DNA from 3 places in the Streptomyces sp. NPDC055099 genome. Region 2 is predicted to be linked to each of the others. Evidence: predicted binding sites of a transcription regulator. Region 2 holds the regulator's gene; each other region holds the start of a gene.

Region 1 (6,033 bases), on a different contig from region 2:
CCCGGTGGCGGTGTCGACCCGGCATCGGGCCTGTGAGCTGCAAAGATCCGGCGCCATGCAACTAGTACGACAAAACGACGAATTCGGCCCAAGACGGAAGAGCCGGAGACGGGGTCCGGCGCGGCGTCGAGCAAGGGGACAGGTGCGTGCCGGGGTGGCCGTGCTCGTCGTCGCCGCGATCGCCTCCGGCTGTGCCTCGGGCGCCGACGGCGGAGCGAACCCCGCCCCCGGTCAGCAGCGCCTGGACGCGCCGCCCGCCCGCGCCCTCGACTCCTACGCCCACAAACTCCGTGTCACCCAGGTCGCCCGCGCCGCCGCCGCGAAGCGCTGGGGCCTGGCCAAGCCCCCGCTGGCCGCACCGCCCGCCCCGGCGAAGAAGCCGAGGATCACCACCCGCAAGGGATTCGAGGTGAAGGGGCAGGCGAGTCTGCCGCCCGTCTTCACGACGATCCCGACCAAGAAGAAGATCGTCTTCCTGACCATCGACGACGGCGCCGAGAAGGACCCGGCGCTGCTCAAGATGATGAGCGAACTGCAGATCCCGTACACCGCGTTCCTCAGCGACTATCTGGTCAAGGAGGACTACGGCTACTTCAAGAAGATGCAGTCGCGCGGTGTCGTCCTGAACAACCACACCCTCAACCACCGCTACATGCCGGGGCTCTCCTACGCGGGCCAGCGCCGCGAGATCTGCGGCATGCAGGACGTCATCCAGAAGCGCTACGGCAAGCGGCCCGAACTCTTCCGCCCGCCGTACGGCAACTACAACGCGGACACGCTGCGGGCCGCCAAGTCCTGCGGGATCAAGGCCGTGCCGCTGTGGGCGTCCGAGGCCTTCGCCGACCACATGGAGTGGCGCGAGTGGGACCGGGACCTGCACCCCGGCGACATCATCCTCACGCACTTCCGGGGGCGCGAGGACTGGAAGGGCACCATGCCCGACATGGTCCGCAAGGTCATGAAGACGGTCACCGACAAGGGATACGCGGTGGCCAGGCTGGAGGACTACCTGTGACGGGGCGGGCGCGGGCGCGCCGCTGCCTCGCCGCGGCCGTCGCGGCGGGCGTGCTCGCGCCCGCGCTGCTCACCGGGTGCGCGCAGTCGGTGGACCCGATCGAGCGCCTCGGCCGCAAGGCTGCGGAGAAGGTGCCGCCGCGAAAACCGGGGGCGTCGCCCAGCTGCGCCCCACCGGCGGGAGCCCCGGAAACCGGGCGGCACACGCCCGCGGGGACGGAACCGCCTGACGCGGAGAAGCGTTGCCCCGAGGGGCGCGGGGGCCCTTCGGCGTCGCCGTCGAGATAAGACCCGCGTCAGCGAATTAGCAGTCCGCTTGACCGAGTGCTAATCGTCGTCCTAGTCTCGGCCTTGGCACTCACCACTGGAGAGTGCCAATCAGCGACGGGCAGGTCCGGCACCCGCGACGACGGATCCACCTGGTCGCCACCCCAGACTGTTAACCCCGTAGATCTCCGAAGGGGGAGACCGGATCGTGACGACCGCCAGCTCCAAGGTTGCCATCAAGCCGCTCGAGGACCGCATTGTGGTCCAGCCGCTCGACGCCGAGCAGACCACGGCCTCGGGCCTGGTCATTCCGGACACCGCGAAGGAGAAGCCCCAGGAGGGTGCTGTCCTCGCCGTGGGCCCGGGCCGCTTCGAGAACGGCGAGCGCCTGCCGCTCGACGTGAAGGTCGGCGATGTCGTGCTGTACAGCAAGTACGGCGGCACCGAGGTGAAGTACAACGGCGACGAGTACCTCGTCCTCTCGGCTCGCGACGTGCTCGCGATCGTCGAGAAGTAATTCACCTGCTTCACCAGTTTTGCTTTTGAGTTGCGCCCCTGGTCACCCCGCTGCTGATTGCCGGGCGGCGAGGGGCGCAGTTCGTTTGCTGGATGTCTCCGGGGGTCTCCCCCGGACCCCCTGATTTTTCGAGAGGGCTGAACCGCTCCCATGGCGAAGATCCTGAAGTTCGACGAGGACGCCCGTCGCGCCCTCGAGCGCGGCGTCAACAAGCTTGCCGACACGGTCAAGGTGACGATCGGCCCCCGTGGCCGCAACGTCGTCATCGACAAGAAGTTCGGCGCTCCCACCATCACCAACGACGGCGTCACCATCGCCCGTGAGGTCGAGGTCGAGGACCCGTACGAGAACCTCGGCGCGCAGCTCGTCAAGGAGGTGGCGACCAAGACCAACGACATCGCGGGTGACGGCACCACCACCGCGACCGTTCTCGCCCAGGCCCTGGTCAAGGAAGGCCTGCGCAACGTAGCCGCCGGCGCCTCCCCGGCCGCCCTGAAGAAGGGCATCGACGCCGCCGTCGCGGCCGTCTCCGCGGAGCTCCTCGCCACCGCGCGCCCGATCGACGACAAGGCCGACATCGCGGCCGTCGCCGGTCTGTCCGCCCAGGACCCGCAGGTCGGCGAGCTCATCGCCGAGGCGATGGACAAGGTCGGCAAGGACGGTGTCATCACCGTCGAGGAGTCCAACACCTTCGGTCTCGAGCTGGACTTCACCGAGGGCATGGCCTTCGACAAGGGCTACCTGTCCCCGTACATGGTGTCCGACCAGGAGCGTATGGAGGCCGTCCTCGACGACCCGTACATCCTGATCCACCAGGGCAAGATCTCGTCCATCCAGGACCTGCTGCCGCTGCTCGAGAAGGTCATCCAGGCCAACGCCTCGAAGCCGCTCCTGATCATCGCCGAGGACGTCGAGGGCGAGGCCCTGTCGACCCTGGTCGTGAACAAGATCCGCGGCACCTTCAACGCCGTCGCGGTGAAGGCCCCCGGCTTCGGCGACCGCCGCAAGGCCATGCTCGGTGACCTCGCCACCCTCACGGGCGGCACCGTCATCGCCGAAGAGGTCGGCCTCAAGCTCGACCAGGTCGGCCTGGACGTGCTCGGCACCGCCCGCCGCGTGACCATCACCAAGGACGACACCACGGTCGTCGACGGCGGCGGCAACGCCTCCGAGGTCGAGGGCCGCGTCAACCAGATCAAGGCCGAGATCGAGGCCACGGACTCCGACTGGGACCGCGAGAAGCTCCAGGAGCGCCTCGCGAAGCTGGCCGGCGGCGTGTGCGTCATCAAGGTCGGCGCCGCCACCGAGGTGGAGCTGAAGGAGAAGAAGCACCGTCTGGAGGACGCCATCTCCGCGACCCGCGCCGCGGTCGAGGAGGGCATCGTCTCCGGTGGTGGCTCGGCGCTCGTCCACGCCGTGAAGGTCCTCGAGGGCAACCTCGACAAGACCGGCGACGAGGCCACCGGTGTCGCGGTCGTGCGCCGCGCCGCCGTCGAGCCGCTGCGCTGGATCGCCGAGAACGCCGGCCTCGAGGGCTACGTCATCACCTCGAAGGTCGCCGAGCTCGACAAGGGCTTCGGCTTCAACGCCGCCACCGGTGAGTACGGCGACCTGGTCAAGGCCGGCGTCATCGACCCGGTCAAGGTCACGCGCTCCGCGCTGGAGAACGCCGCGTCCATCGCCTCCCTGCTGCTCACGACCGAGACCCTGGTCGTCGAGAAGCCGGCCGAGGAAGAGGGCGAGGCCGCGGGCCACGGTCACGGTCACTCGCACTGACCCGCTGCGCTCGGCTTGAACGGTGACTGAGGCCCGGCTTCCCTCGCAAGGGAAGCCGGGCCTCAGTCCTTTTCGGGTTCGCGTCTGACGGGTCGCGGGTCGTCGCCGTCCGCGAATCGGCGTCCGTCCTCGCGCAGTTCCCCGCGCCCCCTTCGGGGCCCGTCTACTGCGGGCCGTACTTCCTGCCCGTCCTTGACGTCACTCCGCCCAGCAGCGCCCTCGGCGTCACCTTCACCACGCCCATCAGCGCCTTGTAGCGGGGGTCCGGGATGGACAGGGTCTTGCCCCGCGCCAGGTCGGACAGCGCGGCCTCGACCAGCTTGTCCGCGTCGAGCCACATCCACTTGGGGATGTTCGACGTCCCCATCCCGGCGCGCTCGTGGAACTCGGTCCGTACGAAGCCGGGGCACAGGGCCATCAGCCGCACCCCGGAGCCCGCCAGGTCCTTGGCGGCCCCCTGCGTGAACTGCACGACCCACGCCTTCGAGGCGCCGTACGTCCCGCGCGGCACGAACGCCGCCACCGAGGCGACGTTGACGACGCCCCCGCGGCCCCGCTCGCGCATCGCCTCCGCCGCCGCCGACGTCAGCCGGAGCACCGCCTCGCAGTGCACCTTGAGCATCGTCAGCTCGTCCTCCATCGGCACTTCCAGGTACTGGCCCTTGTTGCCGAACCCGGCGTTGTTCACCAGGAGGTCGACGGTGTTCCTGCGGTCCGCGAGGCGCTTCTCGACGGCGGCGATCCCGTCGTCGGTCGCGAGGTCGGCGGTGAGCACCTCCGCCTCGATGCCGTGCCGGTCGTGCAGTTCGGTCGCCTGTTCCCGCAGCCGCTCGGTGTTCCGTGCCACCAGGACCAGGTTGTGGCCGTCACCGGCGAGCCGCCGGGCGAAGGCCGCGCCGATACCGGCGGTCGATCCCGTAATCAGAGCCGTAGTCATGGACCCAGGCTAGTGAGATCCGAGGGCCACCGATCACGGCGTCGGTGAACCGTACTTGTCCGCGTACTTACGAGCCGCCTCGATCACCTCGGGATGCAGCGCCTCACCGGCGGCGAGCAGGCCCGGCAGCAGGTGCTTCTCCGTCATCACCGCCTTGAACTGGAGGGCGACGGTGACGTCGTGCTCCGGCCGGTGCTCGACCGCGATCGCGTCCCCGGCACGGATCTCACCCGGTTCGATCACCCGCAGATAGGCGCCGGGAAGGCCCCGCTGCGTGAAGCGCTTGACCCACTTCGTCTCGCCGAGATGTCCCTGGAACGTCTGGCAGGGGATGCGGCCCGACGTCACCTCCAGGAGCAACTCGGGCCCGACGCGCCAGCGTTCGCCGATCTTCGCGCCGCTCACGTCGAGGCCGGACGTCGTGAGGTTCTCGCCGAAGGAGCCGTGGGGCAGCGCACGGCCGAGCAGCTGCTCCCACGCGTCGAGGTCCTCGCGCGCGTAGGCGTACACCGCCTGGTGGTCGCCGCCGTGGTGCCGCGTGTCGCAGACCTCGTCCCCGGCGAGGCCGCTCCCGCCGACGCCTTTGGGGCCGGGAGCCGTCACCCGTACGGCCCCTTCGGCAGGCTGTTTGTCGATGCCGGTGCCGCCCGAGGGGGCGTCGGTGTAGTCCACGGCCTTGAACCGGCCCAGATTCACGGAAAGAAGCTTCATGACGGAAGGCTAGGCGAGCCCGCCCAAAGCGTCGACGCATTATTGGGCGATCACCCCAAGCGTCACTTATGCTTGATCCATGATCGAGGCCCGTCATCTCCGCGTCCTGCGTGCGGTCGCCACCAGCGGCTCCTTCTCCGCCGCCGCGCGCGAGCTCGGCTGCACCCAGCCCGCCGTGAGCCAGCAGATGAAGGCACTCGAAGCCTCCGCGGGCACGACGCTGCTGATCCGCACCGGGCGGGAGATGCGCCTGACGCAGGCGGGCGAGACCCTGGTCCGGCACGCCACCGGAATCCTGGCGGGCCTGACCGCCGCCGAGGAGGAGGTCGCCGCGATCGCGGGCCTGCGGGCGGGCCGCGTCCGCCTGGTCTCCTTCCCCAGCGGCAGCTCGACGCTGGTGCCGAGCGCGCTGGCCGCCCTGCGCGCGGCCCATCCCGGCACCCGGGTCTCGCTCGTGGAGGCCGAACCGCCGCGCTCGGTCGAGATGCTGCGCGAGGGCGACTGCGACGTGGCACTCGCCTTCCGCTACGAGGGCGCGTCCGCCGCAGAGGAGTGGGACGACCTGGTCGTACGCCCCCTGCTCGCCGACCGGCTCGTCGGCCTCGTGCCCGAGGGGCACCGCCTCGCCAAGGCCGAGTCGGTCGCCATCGGGGAACTGGCCGACGAGCCGTGGATCGCGGGCTGTCCGCGCTGTCGCAGGCAGCTGGTCGAGGTCTGCGAAGGGGCCGGTTTCGTGCCCCGGATCGATTTCGCGACCGACGACTATCCGGCGGTGATCGGTCTGGTCGGCGCGGGCCTCGGGGTCGCGGTG
Region 2 (6,033 bases):
TGCGCAGACCGCTGGTGAGGTGGTGGACCTGGGGGTAGGCGGCGGGGGCGTAGGGACCGTGCTCCCGCATGAAGCGGTTGACCAGGCCGCGCGCGGGGCGTCCCGAGAAGGCGCGGGTCAGTTCGGTCCGGGTGAACAGCGGGTTGGTCATGGCCTGCTTGTGCAGGGGGTTCGCGCCCGACTCGGGGCAGACCAGGAAGGCCGTGCCGAGCTGCGCGGCGTCCGCGCCGGCCGCGAGCACCGCGGCGATCTGCGAGCCGCGCATCAGACCGCCGGCCGCGACGACCGGGATCTGCACGGTGTCGCGCACCTGCGCGATGAGCGAGAGGAGGCCGAGCCCGGCGCCGTCCGTCTCGGGGTTGTCGCGGTGCGTGCCCTGGTGGCCGCCCGCCTCGATGCCCTGTACGCACACGGCGTCGGCGCCCGACCACTGGGCGGTCTGCGCCTCTTCGGGCGAGGTGACGGTGGCGACGGTGATGGTGCCGACCCGGGCGAACGCGTCGAAGACGTCGCGGGTGGGGCAGCCGAAGGTGAACGACACCAGCGGCACCGGGTCCTCGACGAGGATCGCCAGCTTGGCGTCGTAGCCGTCGTCGCGACCGCTGTCCGGGTCGCCGAGCTGCGTCTCGTACCAGGCGGCCTCACCGGCGAGCTGGTTGCGGTAGACGTCGACGGCGGCGGCATCGGCGTACTCGGGCTGCGGCATGAACAGGTTCACGCCGAAGGGCCGGCCCGTGAGCCCCCGCAGCTGTTTGATCTCCTGGTACATCCCGTCGGCGGTTTTGTATCCGGCGGCGAGAAAACCGAGCCCCCCGGCCTCGGAGACGGCCGCGGCGAGCTGGGGGCACGAGGCGCCACCCGCCATGGGGGCCTGCACGATCGGGAGGCGGCAGAGATCGGTCAGTGCGGTGGGCATGAACGCATCGTGCCACTTCCTGGCCGGGGCGCCGAATCGCGGACCTTTCCCACCCACCCACCCGTCACCCGGCATGATCAGAAGCGCCCCGTAAGGGGCGCGGGGCTGCGACACAAGCGGCTCCGCCGCGGGGCGCGAGCAACCAGGGACGCCCCCATAAGGGGCGCGGGGAACTGCGCGAGCAACCCAAGACAGCCCGCGGACGGCAGATGGCAAAGCGCCCCCGGCGCGGCGTGAACCGCAGCCGGGGGCACCCGAAAAGCACTGCTCAAGGCGCTACCGCCCGTTGAACGCATCCTTCAGACGCGAGAACAGCCCCTGCTGCCCCGGCTGGAACTGCCCCGTGGGCCTCTCCTCGCCGCGCAGCTGCGCAAGCTCCCGCAGGACCCGCTCCTGCTCCGCGTCCAGCTTGCTCGGCGTGAGGACCTCGACGTGCACGATGAGGTCACCGCGACCGCCGCCCCGCAGGTGCGTGACGCCCCTGCCGTGCAGCGGCACCGACTGGCCGGACTGCGTGCCGGGCCGGATGTCGACCTCCTCCAGGCCGTCCAGCGTCTCCAGGGGCACCTTCGTACCCAGAGCCGCGGCCGTCATGGGGATGGTGACCGTGCAGTGCAGATCGTCCCCACGCCGCTGGAACACGGCGTGCGGCAGCTCGTGGATCTCCACGTACAGGTCGCCGGCGGGGCCGCCGCCGGGGCCGACCTCGCCCTCGCCCGCGAGCTGGATCCGCGTGCCGTTGTCGACACCGGCGGGGATCTTCACGGTGAGCGTCCGCCGCGACCGGATGCGGCCGTCGCCGGCGCACTCCGGGCAGGGGGTGGGCACGACCGTGCCGAAGCCCTGACACTGCGGGCACGGCCGCGACGTCATGACCTGGCCGAGGAAGGACCGCGTGACCTGCGACACCTCGCCGCGACCGCGGCACATGTCACACGTCTGCGCGGACGTCCCCGGCGCGGCACCTTCGCCGCTGCAGGTCGTACAGACGACCGCCGTGTCGACCTGTATGTCCTTGGTGGTCCCGAAGGCCGCCTCGTCCAGGTCGATCTCGAGCCGGATCATGGCGTCCTGGCCGCGGCGCGTGCGCGACCGGGGGCCGCGCTGCGACGCCGTCCCGAAGAACGCGTCCATGATGTCCGAGAAGTTGCCGAAGCCACCGGCCCCGAAACCGCCCGCACCACCGCCGCCGCCCGCCTGGGACAGCGGGTCGCCGCCGAGGTCGTAGACCTGCTTCTTCTGCGGGTCCGACAACACCTCGTACGCGGCGTTGATCTCCTTGAAGCGCTCCTGAGTCTTCGGATCCGGATTGACGTCCGGGTGAAGCTCTCGCGCAAGCCTCCGGAAGGCCTTCTTGATCTCGTCCTGGGAAGCGTCGCGGCGCACGCCTAGTACGGCGTAGTAGTCCGTGGCCACTTACGACTCCGCCAGGATCTGTCCGACGTAACGTGCCACTGCGCGTACTGCTCCCATCGTTCCCGGATAGTCCATGCGGGTCGGGCCGACCACGCCGAGTTTGGCTACTGCCTCGCTGCCCGAACCGTAGCCGACGGAGACCACGGACGTAGAGCTGAGTCCCTCATGGGCGTTCTCGTGACCGATCCGTACGGTCATGCCCGAATCCGTGGCCTCGCCAAGCAACTTGAGCAGGACGACCTGCTCCTCAAGAGCCTCCAGGACGGGCCTGATGGTGAGGGGAAAGTCATGTCCGAAGCGGGTGAGATTGGCCGTTCCGCCGATCATCAGCCGCTCCTCGGTCTCCTCGACAAGAGTTTCGAGGAGTGTCGAGAGCACCGTCGCCACCGTGCCGCGGTCCTCCGCGTCGAAGGACTCCGTCATGTCCTGCACCAGCTGCGGCACGTCCGCGAAGCGCCGGCCCGCGACCCTGCTGTTGAGCCGCGCCCGCAGGTCCGCGAGCGAGGTCTCGCCGAACGGGGCGGGACAGTCGATCATGCGCTGCTCGACCCGGCCCGTGTCCGTGATCAGTACGAGCATCAGCCGGGCGGGAGCCAGCGAGAGCAGCTCCACGTGCCGCACCGTCGACCGCGTGAGGGACGGATACTGCACGACCGCGACCTGCCGGGTCAGCTGCGCGAGCAGCCGCACCGTGCGCGCCACGACGTCGTCGAGGTCGACGGCGCCGTCGAGGAAGTTCTGGATGGCCCTGCGCTCCGGGGCCGCCATCGGCTTGACGCCCGCGAGCCGGTCGACGAAGAGGCGGTACCCCTTGTCGGTCGGGATACGGCCCGCGCTCGTGTGAGGCTGGGCGATGAACCCTTCCTCCTCCAGCGCGGCCATGTCGTTGCGGACGGTGGCCGGGGAGACCCCGAGGCTGTGCCGCTCGGTGAGCGCCTTGGAGCCCACCGGCTCCTCGGTGCCGACGTAGTCATGGACGATGGCACGCAGCACCTCGAGCCTGCGTTCACTGAGCATCCGCGCAACACCTCCACCTTTTCACCCTGGGACCCGTCTGCCCCGCGGCCTTGCCTGGCACTCCCCGCAGGTGAGTGCCAGCCTGCACCGCGCCCAGTGTACGGCTGCGAGGTACGGGCCCGGCAAGGGCCGGACCCCATGTCGGTCCGACGGCCGGGGTGACGGCTGCCAAGCCGCCCGCGCGGGGCTAGCGTCGGCTGCATGGACGTGGCACTGGCTTGGGACGAGGCGGGTTGGGAGCGGCTCGCGCCGCATGTGGGACGCAGGCGCCTGCCGGTCTGGGACTGTACGGCGGGTCTGGTCGTCGGCGGCGAATCGGCGCTGATGATCGAGGCGGGCGCGACCCTGCGCGAGGGCGCGGAGCTGCGTACCCAGGCGCGCGGCATCCTCGGTGGGGGCCGCCGGGTCACCCATCTCGCCCTGACGCATCCGCACTTCGACCACGTGCTCGGCGCCGCGGCGTTCGCGGGCGTGGAGGTGTACGGGGCGGTCGGCCTCGACGCGCTGCTCGCGAGGGGACGAGACGAGCTGCGCGAGGACGCCGTGCGGCAGGGGGTCGCCCCGGACGCCGCGGCGGAGGCCGCCGATCTGCTCGTCCGCCCGCGCCACGCGGTGTGCGGGGAGTGGACGCTGGATCTGGGCGGCGGGGTGCAGGTCCTGCTCGCGAACGTCGGCCCGGGGCACACGGGCCACGACCTGGCGGTCCTGGTCCCCGGGACGGGCGACTCCCCCGAGATCGTCTTCTGCGGCGACCTGGTCGAGGAGTCGGGCGAACCGCAGGCCGGTCCCGACGCGGTCCCGGCGCGGTGGCCTGCCGCGCTCGACCGGCTTCTGGACCTGGGCGGCGAGAACGCGGTGTACGTGCCGGGGCACGGCGCGGTGGTCGATGCGGCTTTTGTCCGCGCGCAACGCGCCACACTGGCGGCTCGCTTCGGCGTGTCGTAGCCGCTCGTACGCCGCTTCTCTTATCGTCATGCGAATGCGCCAGTACTCCGCAGACCTCACTCCTCCATGGAAGAAGCCGAAGCCCGTGCCGGAGGTCGCCGCGGAGGCGGACCTCGTGGTGGAGGAGCTGAGCACCGGGTTCTGCGGGGCGGTGATCCGCTGCGAGAAGACGGCGGAGGGTCCGACGGTGACCCTGGAGGACCGCTTCGGCAAGCACCGCGTCTTTCCGATGACGCCGGGGGCCTTCGCCCTGGAGGGCCGGACGGTGACGCTGGTCCGCCCTTCGTCCGCCACCTCCACTCCGGTACGTGCCGCGCGTACCGCGTCGGGTTCTGTGGCCGTGCCGGGAGCGCGGGCCCGGGTCGCCCGCGCCGGGCGGATCTACGTCGAGGGGCGGCACGACGCGGAACTCGTCGAGCGGGTGTGGGGCGACGACCTGCGGATCGAGGGCGTGGTCGTCGAGTACCTGGAGGGCATCGACGACCTCCCGGGGATCGTCGAGGAGTTCTCCCCCGGGCCCGACGCGCGCCTGGGAGTCCTGGTGGACCACTTGGTGCCCGGCTCGAAGGAGTCACGGATCGCGGCGCAGGTGAGTTCCCCGTCGGCCCTGGTGGTGGGGCACCCCTACATCGACGTGTGGGAGGCGGTGAAGCCGTCGTCGGTGGGGATCGCGGCGTGGCCCCGGGTCCCCCGCGGCCAGGACTGGAAGACGGGCGTCTGCGAGGCGCTGGGCTGGCCTCCCCACACGGGTGCCGCGTGGCAGCGGATCCTGGGCTCGGTACGCAGCTACCGGGATCTTGAGCCGGCGTTGCTGGGTCGCGTGGAGGAACTGATCGACTTCGTCACGGCGGAGTAGCCTACGGCGGTCTGCGGGCCCGAACAGTCCCGCCGCTTCGGGCCCCTGGGCCATCACCGCGGCCATCTGCACGTCCGAACAGGCCCGCCGCTTCGCGGCGGATTTCTCCCACCCACCCGCCCGATTGCCCCGCAGGGCTCCGGGACCCGCCGCCGATTGCCCCGCGGTTGCCCGCCCGGGCCGGGCGGCTTTCTTTCAGCCCGTCCGGCGTTTGAGGACCGGGGTCTGGGGCGGAGCCCCAGTTTCGGGAAGGGGTGGGGTTGGGGAAAGCCCCGCAGGGACAGCCCGAACCCCAGCCGATCAGTCCACCAGGTCCCGCACCACCGCATCCGCCAACAACCGCCCCCGCAGGGTCAGCACAGCCCGCCCCTCCTCGTAGGGCCCCGCCTCAAGGAGCCCATCCGCGAGGGCCCGCCCCGCGGCCGCAAGGCCGGCGGGGCGCAGAAGAGTCAACGGACACCCCTCAAGCAGCCGCAGCTCCAGCAGAATCCGCTCCACCCGGCGATCCTCGGCGGCGAGAATCTCCCGCCCGGCCCCAGGCGAGCGCCCCGCGCTCAACGCCCCCGCATAAGCCCCCGGATGCTTGACGTTCCACCACCGCACGCCCCCCACATGGCTGTGGGCCCCCGGCCCGGCCCCCCACCAGTCGGCCCCACGCCAGTACAACTCGTTGTGCAGGCACCGCCCGGCATCGGACGTGGCCCAGTTGGACACCTCGTACCAGGAGAATCCGGCGCCGCCGAGGACCTCGTCGGCGATCAGGTACCGGTCCGCGTGCACGTCGTCGTCCGTCATCGGGACTTCCCCGCGCCGGATGCGCCGGGCCAGCTGCGTGCCCTCCTCGACGATCAGGGCGTACGCGCTGACGTGGTCGGGTCCGGCC
Region 3 (6,033 bases), on a different contig from region 2:
GGTCACCGCCGCGAGCAGCACCGTCCAGCCGGCCACCGCGGCGGTACGCCGCGCGCTCGACCACACGCCGGCGAGGACCGGGCCGATCAGCAGTACGGCGACCCCCGTCGGTCTGCCGATGACCGCGAGGGCGGTGCTCACCGTCAGGGCGAGCGCAGACAGAAGGTCCCGGCCGCGCCATCTCTGCATGTCTGCCTCCCGGCACCGCCCCGCCGACAAGCCTGGCCCGGCGCCACCCGCTGTGCACGCTCCGTGATGGCTGCGGACACTATCGCTCACGCGCGGCGGGGCGCAGAGGTGGTTGATCGGTGTGGGCCTCAGATGACCGGACCTGACTCCGAAATGCGTCTGGACGAGCGGGACTTCCACGGAAATGGGCATCTCACGACATCCCCGGGCCCAGGACCGTGACAGGGAGCAGACTCACCTGGCGGCAAGCAAGCGGCTGCGGGGTCAATGGGGACCGTCGCGGCCCGCACGTCCGGGCGGGGAGGCCACCATGCGGGAATCCGGGCAAGGACGACGGGCCGGCAACCTGCCGGACGAGACGACGAGCTTTATCGGACGCGGGGCCGAACTGCGAGCCGTCGCACAGGCCGTGACCGACACCCGCCTGGTGACGCTGACGGGCGTGGGCGGGGTGGGCAAGACCCGCCTGGCACAGCGCGCCGGAGCCGGACTGCGGGACGGCTTTCCCGACGGGGTATGGCTGGTGGGCCTGGCGCAGCTGAGCGAACCGGCCCTGATGGCCCTCGCCGTGTACGAGGCCCTGCGTCTCGCCGACCAGAGCACCCGCCCCGCGTTCGACGTGGTGGCCGAATGGCTGGCCGACAAGAAGCTCCTCCTGATCCTGGACTGCTGCGAACATCTGGCCGCCCACTGCGCCGACTTCGTACGCACCCTGCTGGCCGCGGCCCCGGGCGTGCACGTCCTGGCCACCAGCCGTCACCCCCTGGCCCTTCGGGAGGAGCGCGCGATCAGCGTGCCCCCACTGCCCGTGCACGCCCTGGGCAGTCAACCGTCCGACGCGGCGCGGCTGTTCATGGAACGCGCGGGTGTCACGCCTCAGGACGGCACGGCGGTGGCGGACATCTGCGCGCATCTGGAGGGCATCCCCCTCGCCATCGAACTGGCCGCCGCCCGCCTGCCCGAGATGGACCTGGACACCCTGCGCCGGCGACTGCACGCCCGCTTCGAGACGCTCGACTCCCCCTCCCCCGGCACGTGGTACGGCGAGAGCGAACCCCGGCACCAGACCCTGCGCACGGCCATCGGCTGGAGCCACGAACTGTGCACCCCGCAGGAGCGGCTGGCCTGGGCCCGCCTCTGCGTCTTCGCCGACGGCTTCGAGCAGGAGGCGGCCGAACTGGTCTGCGCCGGCGGGCCGCTCGGCAGCGGTCAGATCGGGGGGCTGCTGTCGAGCCTCGTGGACAAGTCACTCCTGCGGTCGGTGAAGACCAGGCGTGGCCCGCGCTACTCGATGCTGGACATTGTCCGTGAGTACGGCCAGGAGTGGCTGCGCCGGCTCGGCGAGGAGCAGCGCCTCGCGGAGCGGCACCGGGACTACTACCGCTGGCTGGCCCGCACCGGCGGCCGGGAGTGGACGGGCCCCGACCAGGTGGCCTGGTACGAGCGGTGCACGGCGGAGCACGCCAACCTGCGCGCGGCGCTCGAAAGCTGCCTGGCCTCGCCGGACCCGCGCGACAGCCTGGAGATGGCCGGCGGCCTGTGGTTCTTCTGGCTCTGCTGCGGCTTCCAGCGCGAGGGCCGCCACTACTTGGACCGGGCCCTCGCCAAGCCTCCCGGTCCGGGCTCCGATCCGGGGCGTTTCTGGGCCCTGTGGGCGTGTGGAGCGGTGGCCTTCATGCAGGGGGATCTCGAAGCTTCCGGGCAACTGTCCGAGCTCTGCACGCCGTTGGCGCAGCAGGTCGACGATCGGGCGGCGGTCGACGCCGCGCTCTACCTCGAAGCGGTCCAGCTGGTCCTCACCAGCCGGCCGGCGCAGACGATCGAGCTTCTCGCACGGACGGCCGGTTCGCCCGACTGCGGCGGCGGTTCCCCCGCCGTCAAGCTCTTCGTGCTCTCCGCCGTGGTGTACGCCCATCTCCAGCTCGGCGAGTTCGACAAGGCCACCACGAGCGCCGACACCCTGCGCCAGGAGTGCGAACGGCACGGCGAACAGTGGATGCTCAGCTTCGCCTTCTACCTGCTGTCCAGGGCGGCGCTCGGCAACGGCGACCCGGCGTCGGCCGTCCGGCACGCCCGCGACGCCCTGCCGATCAAATGGCGGCTGCACGACGTCTTCGGTGCCGCGATGAGCATCGACGCGCTGACCTCGGCCATGGCCGACCCCGAACAGGCCGGGCGGCTTCTCGGCATCTCCGATGTCCTGTGGCGCTCCAGCGGTGTCGCGCAGATGGGCAGCCCGCACCTGATGGCCGCCCGCCAGGCCTGCGAGCGCCGCGTCCGCGACGCCATCGGCGACCTGGCGTACGAGGTCGCCTTCCGCCGGGGCCTGGAGACCGACGTGGACGACGGCATCGCCTATGCCCTGGCAACGCCCGAGGGCGGCACCCCTTCGTGAGAAGGAGTACCGCCCTCGGTACGTACGGGACGTAGATCAACCAGAGGTCGATCAGAAGTCCATGTCACCGCCCGGCATGCCGCCGCCGGCCGGGGCAGCGCCCGCCTTCTCCGGCTTGTCGGCGATGACGGCCTCGGTGGTGAGGAACAGCGCGGCGATGGACGCGGCGTTCTGCAGGGCAGAGCGCGTGACCTTGGCCGGGTCGAGGATGCCCTCGGCGATCATGTCGACGTACTCACCGGTCGCGGCGTTGAGGCCGTGACCGACGGTGAGGTTGCGGACCTTCTCGACGACGACGCCACCCTCGAGACCACCGTTGACGGCGATCTGCTTGAGCGGGGCCTCCAGGGCGAGCTTCACGGCGTTGGCGCCGGTCGCCTCGTCACCCTCGAGCTCCAGCTTCTCGAAGACCGCGGTGGCCTGCAGCAGGGCCACGCCACCACCGGCGACGATGCCCTCTTCGACGGCGGCCTTCGCGTTGCGAACGGCGTCCTCGATGCGGTGCTTGCGCTCCTTGAGCTCGACCTCGGTCGCGGCACCGGCCTTGATGACCGCAACACCGCCGGCGAGCTTCGCCAGGCGCTCCTGCAGCTTCTCGCGGTCGTAGTCGCTGTCCGAGTTCTCGATCTCGGCGCGGATCTGGTTGACGCGGCCCTGGACCTGGTCGCTGTCACCGGCACCGTCGACGATGGTCGTCTCGTCCTTGGTGATGACGACCTTGCGGGCGCGGCCGAGCAGGTCGAGACCGGCGTTCTCCAGCTTGAGGCCGACCTCCTCGGAGATGACGGTGCCACCGGTGAGGATGGCGATGTCGCCGAGCATGGCCTTGCGGCGGTCACCGAAGCCCGGGGCCTTGACGGCGACGGACTTGAAGGTGCCACGGATCTTGTTGACGACCAGGGTCGACAGGGCCTCGCCCTCGACGTCCTCGGCGATGATCAGCAGCGGCTTGCCGGACTGCATGACCTTCTCGAGGAGCGGAAGGAGGTCCTTCACGTTCGAGATCTTCGAGTTCACGATCAGGATGTACGGGTCGTCGAGCGACGCCTCCATACGCTCCATGTCCGTGGCGAAGTACGCCGAGATGTAGCCCTTGTCGAAGCGCATGCCCTCGGTGAGCTCAAGCTCGAGCCCGAAGGTCTGCGACTCCTCGACGGTGATGACGCCTTCCTTGCCGACCTTGTCCATCGCCTCGGCGATGAGCTCGCCGATCTGGGTGTCGGCGGCGGAGATGGAGGCGGTCGAAGCGATCTGCTCCTTGGTCTCCACGTCCTTGGCCTGCTCGAGCAGGGCGCCCGAGACGGCCTCGACGGCCTTCTCGATGCCGCGCTTGAGGGCCATCGGGTTGGCACCGGCGGCCACGTTGCGAAGGCCCTCGCGGACCAGCGCCTGGGCCAGGACGGTCGCGGTCGTCGTGCCGTCACCGGCGACGTCGTCCGTCTTCTTCGCGACCTCCTTGACCAGCTCGGCGCCGATCTTCTCGTACGGGTCCTCGAGCTCGATCTCCTTGGCGATGGAGACACCATCGTTGGTGATCGTGGGGGCGCCCCACTTCTTCTCGAGGACGACGTTGCGACCCTTGGGGCCCAGGGTCACCTTGACGGCGTCGGCGAGCTGGTTCATGCCGCGCTCGAGGCCGCGCCGTGCCTCCTCGTCGAACGCGATGATCTTGGCCATGTGAAGTGGTCCTCCCGGACAGGGGTGGCATGCTCCGGATCCTGTCGGTGCCCGCGACGGACGGCCTGCAAGCCTTGTGGTTCCTTGCCCCACCCGGCCTGCGGGCCTCACCGACCCGATCCAAGTTCTGTCACTCTCACTCGGAGAGTGCTAAGCCCAATGATTAGCACTCGACCCCTACGAGTGCAAGCGCCTCTTACGGATACCCGACGTACGAGGGGCGCACGGCCAGGGGCGTGCGGCGGACGCACGAGGGGCCCGCACCCCTGTCGGGATGCGGGCCCCTCGTCACTCGCTAAGTTCGCTGGCCGATCGCGCCGAGATCAGACGGCGAGCTTGACCATGTCCGCCTGCGGACCCTTCTGGCCCTGCGAGATCTCGAACTCCACTCGCTGACCTTCTTCAAGGGTGCGGTAGCCGTCCATCTGAATCGCGCTGTAGTGGACGAAAACATCCGCACCACCGTCGACCGCGATGAAGCCGTACCCCTTCTCCGCGTTGAACCACTTGACGGTGCCCTGAGCCATGCCTAACTCCCCTATTACTGGCCCTTGCACGGACCCGCACTTCGCGGACCCGGGTCAGACCTCACCCCCCCAATGGGTTGTGGAGGCGTGCGCCGGAACGCGTCGACCGCGGCTGAATGTATCTGTCCAACTGCCCTCTGCAACAGGTCAATCGGACGAGAATTCTGGGCACGCCTGATCGGTAATATGCGGAGAATTCGCCGGAGTTCAGGGCAAGTCGGGCCAGACAAATGCCACGGGAAGGGCAAATGGGCAGTGCACTTTGGCTGCTTCTTGTCGCCCTCAGGGCGACTTCGTATATGCGCTCGGCACAAACGGGGAAGCTCGCTTCCCAACTGTACCGCGCTCAACCACATGGAATTGCCCCCTCCGTTTCTCTCGCGGAGGGGGCAAAGACCATTACGCAGGGTATTTCCTTAAAGGATCAACCACCGGCACTGTGCTCGATGGTCAGCCTCCGGCGACGGCGGGGATGATCGAGATCCCCGCGCCGTCCGGCGTCGCGGTCTCGAGACCCTGCTCGAAGCGGACGTCGTCGTCGTTCACGTAGACGTTCACGAAGCGCCGCAGCTTGCCCTGGTCGTCCAGGACACGGGCGGCGATACCGGCGTGGTTCTTCTCCAGGTCGGCGATGACCTCGGAGAGATTGGCCCCCTCGGCGGCCACCTCGGACTGCCCGCCGGTGTAGGTGCGAAGAATGGTGGGGATGCGGACGTTGACGCTCATGAATTCACCTCGGGATATGCGGGCCCCGTAAGGGGCGCGGGGAACTGCGCGACCAGCCACGACGGCGCCGCAGTCAAGCGAACAAGCTCAGTCGGCAAGACCCGCGGAGCGAAACGCCTCAAGGCTGGGCTTGATCGTCGCGGTCGCCTGAGATGTCTCCGCGACCGCGTCGAGGGTCTTGAGGCCGTCACCGGTGTTCAGGACCACCGTGGTCAACGCCGGGTCAATGAGCCCCGCCTCGATCAGCTTCTTCGTGACGCCCACCGTCACACCACCGGCGGTCTCCGCGAAGATCCCCTCGGTCCGGGCGAGCAGCTCAATCGCGTGGACGACCTGCTCGTCGTTCACGTCCTCGACCGCACCGCCCGTGCGACGCGCGATGTCCAGGACGTACGGCCCGTCGGCGGGGTTGCCGATGGCGAGCGACTTGGCGATGGTGTTCGGCTTCTGGGGGCGCACGACGTCGTGGCCCGCCTTGAAGGCGGTGGACACCGGCGAACAGCCCTCGGCCTGCGCACC

What was found. The regulator HrcA, encoded in region 2, represses chaperone genes, less so after heat shock. The targets are predictions, from matches to a motif close to TTNGCACTCNGNNNNNCNGAGTGCNAA.
Region 1: groES (co-chaperone GroES) is a predicted target of HrcA. The motif match lies at 1,319-1,345, and genes of this name have one in related genera.
Region 3: groL (chaperonin GroEL) is a predicted target of HrcA. The motif match lies at 4,389-4,415, and genes of this name have one in related genera.

What each region holds. Positions count from the first base shown of each region.
Region 1 covers NZ_JBSGUA010000005.1:22,955-28,987, forward strand. Annotated here, with positions in the region: gene ACWFRU_RS14585 (polysaccharide deacetylase family protein) at 56-1,015, shown strand; gene groES (co-chaperone GroES) at 1,490-1,798, shown strand; gene groL (chaperonin GroEL) at 1,949-3,574, shown strand; gene ACWFRU_RS14600 (SDR family NAD(P)-dependent oxidoreductase) at 3,738-4,511, opposite strand; gene ACWFRU_RS14605 (MOSC domain-containing protein) at 4,545-5,222, opposite strand; gene ACWFRU_RS14610 (LysR family transcriptional regulator) at 5,302-6,033, shown strand, end outside.
Region 2 covers NZ_JBSGUA010000001.1:724,483-730,515, forward strand. Annotated here, with positions in the region: gene ACWFRU_RS03275 (nitronate monooxygenase) at 1-916, opposite strand, end outside; gene dnaJ (molecular chaperone DnaJ) at 1,193-2,332, opposite strand; gene hrcA (heat-inducible transcriptional repressor HrcA) at 2,333-3,349, opposite strand; gene ACWFRU_RS03290 (MBL fold metallo-hydrolase) at 3,551-4,294, shown strand; gene ACWFRU_RS03295 (DUF3097 domain-containing protein) at 4,329-5,150, shown strand; gene hemW (radical SAM family heme chaperone HemW) at 5,451-6,033, opposite strand, start outside.
Region 3 covers NZ_JBSGUA010000008.1:331,742-337,774, forward strand. Annotated here, with positions in the region: gene ACWFRU_RS21965 (PP2C family protein-serine/threonine phosphatase) at 1-189, opposite strand, end outside; gene ACWFRU_RS21970 (ATP-binding protein) at 500-2,584, shown strand; gene groL (chaperonin GroEL) at 2,636-4,261, opposite strand; gene ACWFRU_RS21980 (cold-shock protein) at 4,585-4,788, opposite strand; gene ACWFRU_RS21985 (MoaD/ThiS family protein) at 5,239-5,514, opposite strand; gene thrC (threonine synthase) at 5,602-6,033, opposite strand, start outside.